Regions from separate parts of the Bacillus sp. JZ105 genome, predicted to be linked through region 2. Evidence: riboswitches for the same ligand, from Rfam matches in the RefSeq annotation. Region 2 holds a riboswitch; the other holds the start of a gene.
The links. Region 2 has a riboswitch for lysine ahead of M1D81_RS15895 (amino acid permease). Riboswitches for the same ligand answer to the same signal wherever they lie in the genome.
Positions count from the first base shown of each region.

Region 1: it holds a riboswitch for lysine, as region 2 does, so the genes downstream of both, M1D81_RS13350 (aspartate kinase) here and M1D81_RS15895 (amino acid permease) in region 2, are expected to answer to the same signal.

Region 1 covers NZ_CP096387.1:2,590,473-2,596,090, forward strand. Annotated here, with positions in the region: gene sdhA (succinate dehydrogenase flavoprotein subunit) at 1-1,619, opposite strand, end outside; gene M1D81_RS13340 (succinate dehydrogenase cytochrome b558 subunit) at 1,657-2,265, opposite strand; gene M1D81_RS13345 (YslB family protein) at 2,547-2,990, shown strand; gene M1D81_RS13350 (aspartate kinase) at 3,152-4,387, opposite strand; lysine riboswitch at 4,520-4,697, opposite strand; gene uvrC (excinuclease ABC subunit UvrC) at 4,759-5,618, opposite strand, start outside.
Region 2 covers NZ_CP096387.1:3,072,528-3,078,145, forward strand. Annotated here, with positions in the region: gene M1D81_RS15890 (iron-hydroxamate ABC transporter substrate-binding protein) at 1-400, shown strand, start outside; gene M1D81_RS15895 (amino acid permease) at 441-1,847, opposite strand; lysine riboswitch at 2,039-2,217, opposite strand; gene sspJ (small acid-soluble spore protein SspJ) at 2,338-2,481, opposite strand; gene M1D81_RS15905 (MarR family winged helix-turn-helix transcriptional regulator) at 2,563-2,991, opposite strand; gene M1D81_RS15910 (metal-dependent hydrolase) at 3,142-3,627, shown strand; gene M1D81_RS15915 (LTA synthase family protein) at 3,751-5,601, shown strand.

The DNA.
Region 1 (5,618 bases), 480 kb from region 2:
CTTTCTGGGAATTCCGGTTTATAGTGTGCGCCTCGGCTTTCATTCCGGTTATATGCCCCGATCGTAATGACTCTTGCCAGCTGTAGCATGTTGTCAAGCTGACGTGTGAAGGCAGCGCCTTGGTTGCTCCATGATGCGGTATCATTGATGTTGATCTTCTTGTAGCGCTCCATTAGTTCTTCGATCTTCTGATCTGTTTTTAAGAGTTTGTCATTGTAACGAACCACTGTAACGTTATCCGTCATCCATTCTCCAAGCTCTTTATGAAGCACGTACGCATTTTCAGTACCATCCATGCTGAGGATGTTGTCCCATTTCTCCTGCTCTTTCTTCACGGCGCTGTCAAATAGTGCAGAAGAAAGGTCTTCCGCAGATTTTTCAAGACCGTTAATGTACTTCACCGCATTTGGTCCAGCGACCATTCCGCCGTAAATCGCAGAAAGAAGTGAGTTTGCACCAAGTCTGTTTCCGCCGTGCATTGAGTAATCACATTCTCCGGCAGCGAATAGACCTTTGATATTCGTCATTTGATCATAATCGACCCATAATCCGCCCATAGAGTAATGAACAGCTGGGAAGATTTTCATCGGCAGCTTACGCGGGTCGTCACCCATGAATTTTTCATAGATTTCAATGATTCCGCCAAGCTTAATATCAAGCTCTTTTGGATCTTTGTGAGAAAGATCCAGATACACCATGTTCTCTCCGTTGATGCCAAGCTTTTGCTCGACACATACGTCAAAGATTTCACGCGTTGCGATGTCACGCGGTACAAGGTTCCCGTATGCTGGGTATTTTTCTTCAAGGAAGTACCAAGGCTTCCCGTCTTTATATGTCCAAACACGTCCGCCCTCACCACGAGCTGATTCACTCATAAGACGAAGCTTGTCATCTCCTGGGATCGCTGTCGGGTGAATTTGAATAAATTCTCCATTTGCATAATGCGCACCTTGCTGATAGACGATAGATGCTGCAGATCCAGTGTTAATCATAGAGTTTGTTGATTTACCGAACACGATTCCAGGACCGCCTGTTGCCATGATGACTGCATCTGATCGGAAGGATTCAATTTCCATTGTCGTCAAGTTTTGCGCGACAATCCCGCGGCATACTTCCTCGTCATCTAAAACAGCGCCAAGGAATTCCCAGCCTTCATATTTCGTGACAAGTCCTGCTACTTCATAGCGGCGAACCTGCTCATCCAGTGCATATAATAGCTGCTGGCCTGTTGTAGCTCCAGCAAACGCTGTACGGTGGTGCTGTGTTCCCCCGAAGCGGCGGAAGTCCAATAATCCCTCTGGTGTTCTATTAAACATAACACCCATACGATCAAGTAAGTGGATAATGGACGGCGCTGCTTCACACATTGCCTTTACTGGCGGCTGGTTGGCTAAGAAATCTCCGCCGTATACCGTGTCATCAAAATGCTCATAAGGTGAATCTCCTTCACCTTTTGTATTGACCGCTCCGTTGATTCCGCCCTGTGCACATACAGAATGCGAACGTTTCACAGGTACGATTGAAAATAGTTGAACAGCTGTTCCCGCTTCTGCTGCTTTAATAGTTGCCATGAGACCAGCTAAGCCGCCTCCGACAACGATGATGCTAGAATTACTCATTGTAGCCCCTCTCCCTCTTCTACTAATCTATTTCCTCTTAAACAAAAGCGAAAATTGCTCTTAGCCCTACATATGAAAGCGCTATAAATATACCTAATGTCACATATGTGGAGATTCGTTGTGAGCGTGGTGAAACGGTAATTCCCCAGCTGACAGCAAATGACCACAAGCCATTAGCAAAGTGGAAAATAGTAGATAAAACGCCGACAATATAGAAGCCTAGCATAAATGGAGAGCTTAAAATATTCGCCATCATGTCATAGTTGACTTCAGCTCCAAGCTGAGCTTGAATTCGTGTTTCCCATACGTGCCAAGAGACAAAAATCAATGTGATAATACCTGAAATCCTTTGCAGTCTGAACAGCCAGTTTCTTAAGTAACTGAAGCGAGACGTGTTGTTTTGTGCCGTAAAGGCTATGTACACCCCATAAACTGCATGATAGATCAGTGGTAAGAAAATCACGAACAGCTCAAGTGCATATCTGAAAGGAAGCTGTTCCATAAAGTGTGCAGCTTTGTTAAACGCCTCTGGTCCATTCGTCGCAAAGTGGTTAACCACTAAGTGCTGTATTAAAAATAGACCGACCGGAATGACGCCAAGCAAAGAATGCAATCTCCGATAAAAAAATTCTTTGTTCCCCGACATTACTTTACCCCCTAGAAAAAAAGTGCAATTGCTTGAAAATTGTCTTCCCCCGCTTCTTTCAATTGTAAGCACTTTATTCAAATTTATTGACAATTTCATTTTACTCCTATGTCAAATAAGCGTCAAGAAACCGCGTACATAAATTAAAATTTTCCGAAATTTAAAAGTTTTAAATCAAAATTCGTTTTACTACAATAAGAATTTCTTAGACTTCAGGGAAAACTCTGTCATCATATGCCCACATAAGCTATAATAAATTGTTGAAAGAGGGGAGCCGTACAATGAATAAATTCGAATCTAACTTAGAACAGCTAAAAGAAATTGAAGTCAATGGATTTGCCTACGAGCTGATACGCGAAGTTCTGCTGCCTGATATTCTTGGTCAGGACCATTCATCTATGATGTATTTTGCGGGTAAACTGCTTGCTCGTAAATTTCCTCAAGAGTCATGGGAGAAGATCCCCGAATTTTTCCATGATGCCGGATGGGGGACTCTCACGATGGTCCATTCGAAAAAACAGGAAATTGAGTTTGAGCTCGAAGGTCCGCTAGTATCAAATCGACTCACCTATCAAAAGGAGCCATGCTTTCAGATGGAAGCGGGTTTTATTGCTGAACAAATTCAGCTTCTAAATGAGCACGTGGCTGAATCCTACGAACAAGTGAAAAAGCGTGCTGAGAAAGTCATTTTAACCGTTAAATGGGATTTAAGAGACCCTAGCTAATACTCTTGATAAAAGGTGCGGACTTCAGGTCACGCCTTTTTTTATATGTCTACATCTATCATAGCATACTTAATGAAAGGGTTTACGCCCGTTTCAGCCGAATCCGAATCCATATAGAAAAAAGAGGCGACCCTCTTTCGTGAGATCACCTCTTTACCTTTTTAAGAGTGAGCAGCGGCGCTCACCTTTGATAAATCAAACGCGTCATGCAGCGCTTCAACCGCTTTGACCATATCATCACGGCCAACGACCGTTGAGACTTTGATTTCAGACGTACTGACCATTTTCACTTGAATGTCTTTTTGCGCTAACACAGCAAACATTTCAGCAGCTACCCCTGGATTTGAGACCATTCCAGATCCCACGATGGATACTTTCGCTAATTTGCTTTCTGTCTCAATCTGTTCGTAGCCAAGCGCCCCTTTATATTCTTCTAATACTTCAACTGTTTTGGACAAATCATCCGTTTTCACAGAGAAAGAGATCGACGTCTGGTTGGTGCTTGTGGCAGACTGAATGATGATATCAACATTGATATTCTGTTTCGCAAGCGTCGTAAAAATGGTCGATAATGTTGTTAAACCGCTTGAAAGTCCGCACACTGTCACACGTGTAATCTGATCTTCAAATGCGATGCCTCTGACGACTAAGTTTTGTTCCATGGATGATTCCTCCTCAATTAACGTACCCGATTCATTTTCAATACTAGAACGGACTTCTAGCGGGACTTGATAATTTTTCGCAAATTCAACAGCTCTTGGATGCAGAACCCCAGCTCCTAAATTAGCCAGCTCAAGCATCTCATCGTATGAAATGCCTGCAAGTTTCCGCGCAGATGATACATAACGCGGATCTGTCGTAAACACTCCTGGTACATCTGTATATATATCACATTTATCAGCTTTTAGTGCGGCAGCCAGAGCCACAGCTGTTGTATCTGATCCGCCGCGGCCAAGTGTTGTGATATGTAAATCATCTGCAATTCCTTGGAAACCTGCCACAACAACGATTTTCCCCGCACTTAATTCCTCTTTTATTCTTGATTCATCAATGTCCACGATTCTTGCATTTCCGTGTACATGCTCTGTTTTCATACCAGCCTGCCAGCCTGTAAAGGAAATGGCATCATAACCTCTTCTTTGGAGTGCCATCGCTAATAATGAAATGGTCACTTGCTCACCAGTTGCGAGCAGCATATCCATTTCTCTTTTGCTTGGATCGTCTGTGAGTTCTTTCGCTAGGTCTACTAGAACATCCGTTGATTTGCCCATCGCTGAGACAACCACAACCACATCGTGTCCTGCCTCGCGTTCAGCGATCACTCTCTCTGCGGCATTGCGAATTTTTTCTGTCGACCCAACGGAAGTTCCGCCAAATTTTTGTACAATTAGTCCCATGTCTACCACCCTTTTTCAAAAGTTCACGTGTGAGAGAAGAGGCAGCTTGGAGACTGTCCGCTCACTGCAAATAAAAAAGCAATGAGAGAACAAATCTCCCATTGCTTTAAAATCATCATTAAACGATGCAAACAATGAGATAGCCCTCCAAGAAATGAATTCTTGACAGCCCTACATTTCTTCAATGTACAGCCAGCGAATAAAATGAGTGGATTTTATTCACTTCGGCGACGCTCCCCTTTCAGCCCTCTTCTTAGATCCCATCGATCTCCGAAGGCTTACTCTTGAAGTTCGCACCTCTATCTTCAACAAACAACACGTTCATTTATTAAATTAGTCACATCTTAACAGACTTTTGGTAAAAGTACAATCTATTTTTTTAATGCTTCCATTAAAAGTTCAGCCGTCTGTTTCGGAATGCCAGCCTCCTGAAAGTCTTGGATAGAGGCTTCCTTCATCTTTTTCACAGAGCCAAAATGTTTGAGGAGCTGCTTTTTACGCTTTTCTCCGATACCTGGTACATCGTCTAAAATAGACTGGAATGCATTTTTTCCGCGGAGCTGCCTGTGAAAGCTAATGGCGAAGCGGTGCACTTCATCTTGAATGCGCTGCAATAAGTAAAAGGCCTGGCTATTCCGCTCCAGCGCAACAATTTCAAGTGTATCTCCCATCATGAGATTCGACGTCCGGTGTTTTTCATCTTTTACAAGACCTGCGACTGGGACAGACAGATTCAATTCATTTTCAAGCACATCGATGGCTGCGTTGATCTGTCCTTTTCCTCCGTCAATTAAAATTAAATCTGGCAGCGGCAGTTCATCCTTTAACACGCGGGTATATCGTCTTCTAATGACTTCACGCATGGATGCATAATCATCTGGCCCTGAGACGGTTTTAATTTTGTATTTTCGGTATTCCTTTTTATAGGGTTTCCCGTCCTGAAAGACGACCATGGCAGAAACCGGGTCTGCCCCTTGAATATTTGAGTTATCAAATGCCTCGATTCTGTATGGCATATAAATATTAAGTGCATCCCCGAGCTGCTTCACCGCACCAATTGTCCGCTCTTCATCACGCTCAATGAGCGAAAATTTTTCTTTTAAAGCGATTTTGGCATTTTGATGCGCAAGTAAAAGCAGATCCTTTTTCTTTCCTTTTTTCGGCTGGTGAACGTTCGTCTCAAGCAATTGCTCAATCATCTCTTGATCGACACTGTCCGGAACCAGAATTT
Region 2 (5,618 bases):
TGTCGGCAGCAAAACGGTTTCGATCGTATCACCATTTGATAAAGGCATTTATATCTTTGGAAACACCTTTGGCCGCGGGGGCGAAATCATTTACGACGAGCTGAAATTAAAAGCACCGAAGGCCGTCAAAAAAGAAGCGATTGACAGTGGTGTCGGCTATGCAAACATTTCTCTTGAGAAGCTGCCAGAATTCGCAGGCGACTATATTTTCACAGGTCCATGGAGCGGCTCAAAAAGTAATGGTGACCAAGTGTACCAAAGCAGCATTTGGACCTCACTTCCTGCCGTCAAAAATAAACATGTATTTGAAATAGATCCAGTCGGTTACTTCTTTAATGACCCAGTGTCACTAGAAGGTCAGCTAGAGTTCATTGTGGACCGATTGACATCTGCATCATAAAAAAACGTTTCTCCATTTCTGGAGAAACGTCTTCCTTATCTTATACCGCTTCTTTGGCAAATCCTTTTGACATGAGTGGATAAAGCAAAATACCCACTAAGAATAGACCGATTCCAAGACCAAAAGTTTTCAAGTCGGCTGTTCCTGAAATAATAACCCAAGCTGAATATACCATCGCAACAAGTGCAATGATACCGTCTCTTGTTCGATTTCCTTTTTGAAGCTCATATGTGTCACCTTGCATGATGACCTTAAAGCTGTAGATAGAAGACACACTATACGGAATAAGATACGCAAGTGTCGCTGATGTGGTTAAAAAGGTAAAAGCTTCATTAATTGTACGTGACATCACAGAGAAGATAAACAGCTGTGACATAATATTTGTAACAGTCAAAGCGAAAGCTGGGCTTCCTTTTTTGTTTGTTTTTGCAAATACTGCTGGAAAATCACCAGCCTTTGCTGCTTGATACGGTACTTCTGAACCAAGTAAAATCCAGCCAAGCATCGAACCAAACAAACAAATAATCGCCAGCAGTGCCATGACAATTCCGCCAGCTGGCCCAATAATAAGCTGAAGCACATCCACAAATGGTTTGTCAGAGCCTTGCAATTGATCATGCGGAAGAACGCCCATTGTAATCAATGTGATAATCATGTAGATCGAAAGTGCGATTAAAAGACCTGTAATCGTCGCACGTTTCACATCACGCTGTGAGGATGCTCTTCCTGATAAAATGACAGCTGATTCAATCCCAATAAATGCCCATAGTGTGGAAATAGCTGCATGATGAATTTGGCCTCCAAGTCCGAGCACTCCTTCCCCGCCTGTTTCAACCGGGAAGTAATAATGTTCAAATAATGCCGTTTGAAATGCAAATAATCCCGCCACAATAAAAAGGACGAATCCAAGCACTTTCGAAAAGGTCGTAATAAAATTCAATTTACTTGCAGCACTTAAGCTAGTGATTAAAATGGTATGTGTTCCCCATAAAAGAAGGGTACATACGATAAACGTCATGAGCTGGCCAAGTGTGACCGCTTCTTTTCCAAAGGTAAAAACTTCAGTCTTCACGGTGAGAATAGGGAAAAAAGTCGTTAAATACCCAGCAAGGCTTGTAATAATTGCGACATTACTAATCCAGCTTGCCACCCAATATCCCCAAACCATTGTAAAACCGGCCGCTTTCCCTTTTTTCGGATCTTTAAAAAGCGCCCTTGCATAACTTTGTGGTCCAGCCGTCAGCTGCGGCTTATGAATGGACAAATGCCCAAATACAAGTGCAATCATCAGCACACCGCCGCCTGTGACAAGCCATGCCATCGTCACCCCTAAAGGACTGGCGTGCTGGGCAAGCGTACTTGGCAGCATAAAGATGCCTGAACCTACCATATTTCCGACGACAAAAGCCGTCAATAACCAAAAACCCCATTTTTTTGTCTGTTCCATTTCCGTACCTCCGTTTTATTCACTTTGGACCAGACCCGGCAGTATCTTCATTGATATATTTGTGAAGCAATGACTTGCATTCTTTATGTTCATCATGGATTACTTATTCACAGCATACCCTTATTTTTGTTACGCAGAACATAAAAAAAAGCCTGAACAAAAGTCCATGCTTTTCAAAACATACACCTTGATCTCCGGATAGCCCTCCACGCTTCAAAGACGTGGCAGTCCTGCATTTATTCAATGCAGACCCAGCATAAAGAAAGTTGGAGCTCTCTTTACACTTCGGCGCTGATGCCTTTTTTCTCATGATCTACGATTCCATCTCTCCTATGAGTGACTCATCATCCGCGCAACCTCTACCTCACTGAGACATAGCGTGAGGATTTCTATCATTTTTACTACACGAAGGTTATCAAACATTCTCACATCTGTCAAAGGGAAAAACATAGAAAAAAGGCAGAGAACGGTTTCTCTGCCCTCTACCTGCTTATTGTTGGTTGTTTTTCTTCTGTTGTACAGCTTCCTGAAGCGGATCGCCTGCTAGCTCTTTACTTGCTTCCTCTAACAGCTGATCTACCTGCTGATGGTTTTTCTCACTTTTCGCCTTTTTATCCTTTTGGAAAAATGACATCGCTGTTTCCTCCCTTTTCATAAAATGCGGTTGCCTGTTTAATTTGTGCTACAGCGCTTAGCATTATACAAGGAAAGAAGCTCAATCATCATGAAAGGTCTGTCTCATTTTTTGCAAGTACGACAGAAAGGTTTTTAAATCTTCCTCTGTGAAGTCTGACATCATATGCTGAATCACTTTTCCGAAAAGACGTGTATGCTTTTCATAAATGGCCATCCCTTTTTCCGTGACTTCTAAACGGACAAGTGACGAATCGTCCTTGTCCCGCTCTCTTTGAATATAACCCTGCTCACATAATTTATTGAGTGCAATAGAGGCTGCACCAGGGTTTAAAGAGAGTCTTTGCTTCAGCTCTTCGGCATGTGATACTTTGCCTTGTATCAAAATAGAAAGAGCATATATCTGCGGAGGCGTGATGTCTTTCTCTAACTCAAGTAACTTGCGGTTTAATTTACGGCTGACTTCATAATGTACAAGAACAATTTCTTTTAAAATGTCTGCATTACCCATCCGAATCGCATCCTTATCGTTAGTATCAACATGACTTCCTCCTTATTATAACCCTTTTGGCCTCTTTTTCTTTAGAAATAAGCCTTGCTGAATGAATCCACCCTTGATATAGTGAGTACTTGAACTAAAGATAGAACAGGAGTACGCATCATGACAGGAAAAACACACATCATGGGCGGAATTGCCGCCTCCACAGCCGTTGCCTACTATTATGGATTCGACCCAGTGACGATGGCTGCTGCTGGATCAGCTGGTGCCCTGGTCCCTGACCTTTGCCATACAAAAAGTAAAATCGGCAGAAAATTCCCGCTGCTCTCGGCACTGATCAGCAGTGTGTTCGGTCATCGCACGTTTACACATAGTTTATTATTTTTGCTGATCATTTATTTTCTAGCGACAACATACATTCCAAATGACAGCCTAAGTATCGGTTTACTAGTCGGAATGGCAAGCCATCTCATCCTGGACGCAGGAACAGTGAACGGGATTAAATTTTTATTTCCAGCTTCCATTAAAGTGCGTCTTCCCTTCTATGTCAAAACAGGCAGCGCAGGAGAACAAGTCGTACTGGCTGCTCTCACCGTCGTTACCTGCTATTACATCGCCGTCATCTGCGGCATATCCATCCCATTCTAATGAATCAAAAAGAGTTTTCCGAAAAACACAGGATATGAATTGATCATTCCTCATTTTTTTAGTAGGTTTAAGATAAGTGTTTTTGCCTTGCAGCTGAATACAGAATGGTGAGGAGCTACATACATGAAAGCGTTTTTCAAAGATCACTGGTTTTTAGTGTACTCCATCCTCTTCATGTGGATGAAAACATACATCATTTATCAATTCGGATTTCACATACGAACGGCCAATCTGTTTCATGAATGGCTGCTTTTGATCAATCCACTTAGCTTTTTGCTCCCTTTGTTTGGGATTGCTCTTTTTTTAAATGAAAAGAAGCAAAAGATTTTTTTATTGACCGCAAATTTGATTTTGACGGCGATTCTCATAGCGAATACGATCTTTTATGGATTTTATATTGACTTCATTACGATCCCTGTATTATTCCAAGCGAAAAACATGGGAGATATGGGCAGCAGTATGACAGAATTGTTCCACCCGCTGTTTTTGCTGATGCTCATTGATTTCGTGGTACTGGCGTGGCTGTTAAAGCGTAAACCTTTAGCGCCAAAAGCCTCCTTCAAGACGATCAAAACATATTATGCCGTGTGCTGCAGCTTTCTATTGTTTCATGTCAGTTCAGCCATGATGGATCATCCCCGCTTTCTGACAAGCTCTTATGATCGAGAAGTGATTGTACGAAACCTTGGGCTGTTCCAGTTCCACCTGTATGACGGCGCTGCCCAAACAGCGCGTCTTGGACAAAAAGCCTTTGCAGATGAAGATACACTTTCAACCGTAGCAAACTACACAAAGGCTGATTATAGTGCACCAAACGACGAGTACTTTGGACTTGCTAAAGGCAAGAACGTAGTGTTCATTTCACTCGAATCAACACAGCAATTTGTCGTTGATCAAAAGGTGAATGGACAATACATCACCCCCTTTTTAAATCAACTCGCTAAAAAGAGTTTTTATTTTGATGAATTTTATCAGCAGACTGAGCAAGGGAAGACGTCGGATTCAGAGTTTATTGTCGCAAATTCCCTCTATCCATCTAGCAGCGGCGCTGTCTTTTTCACAGCGAGTGACAACGAATATGACACGTTATACAAGCAGTTGAAAAAAGAGAACTATCAATCCGTCCAATTTCATGCGAATAATAAAACGTTTTGGAATCGTGATGTGATGTATAAATCGTTTGGAATTGACCGTTTTTATGATGTCGATTCGTATCAGGTCAATGAACAGAATTCAACTGGCTGGGGCTTAAAGGATATCGACTTCTTTGACCAATCCATTGATTATTTAAAAAAGTTGAAGGCGCCTTATTACAGCACGTTCATTACCTTGACCAATCACTTTCCATTTGAAATCGATCCAAAGGATCAGTTGATTGATGAATATGATTCGTCCAGTGCCATTTTAAACCGCTATGTGACGACTGTCCGCTATCAGGATGAAGCCATTAAGACATTTTTTGAACGTATGAAAGAAGAAGGACTGTATGACAATACAATGTTTGTTCTCATGGGGGATCACTATGGCATCTCCGAGGCACATCATCAGGCAATGGCGGAGCTGCTCAAAAAAGATGAAATCACACCGTTTGATGCTGTGAAATTGCAGCGGGTCCCATTTTTGATTTACATTCCGGGAGTCACAGATCAAGCACCGCAGACAATTTCTGAAACAGCTGGGCAAATCGACGTGAAACCGACACTCCTGCATTTACTCGGTATTGAAACGAAGGATGCCATTCAATTTGGCAATGATTTATTTTCAAACGAACGGACGCCTTTTGCTGTTTTGAGAAACGGGAATTTTATTACAGATGATTATCTCTATACAAAGAACACCTGCTATGATCAAAAAACAAAAGAACCTGTTGAACAGGATGAGGTGTGTCAGCCTTATATCGAAAAAGCCAATAAAGAGCTTTCCTTATCAGACAAAGTGATCAATGGGAATTTGCTCCGTTTTTATCAGCATTAAAAGTCGCCTTCTGGCGG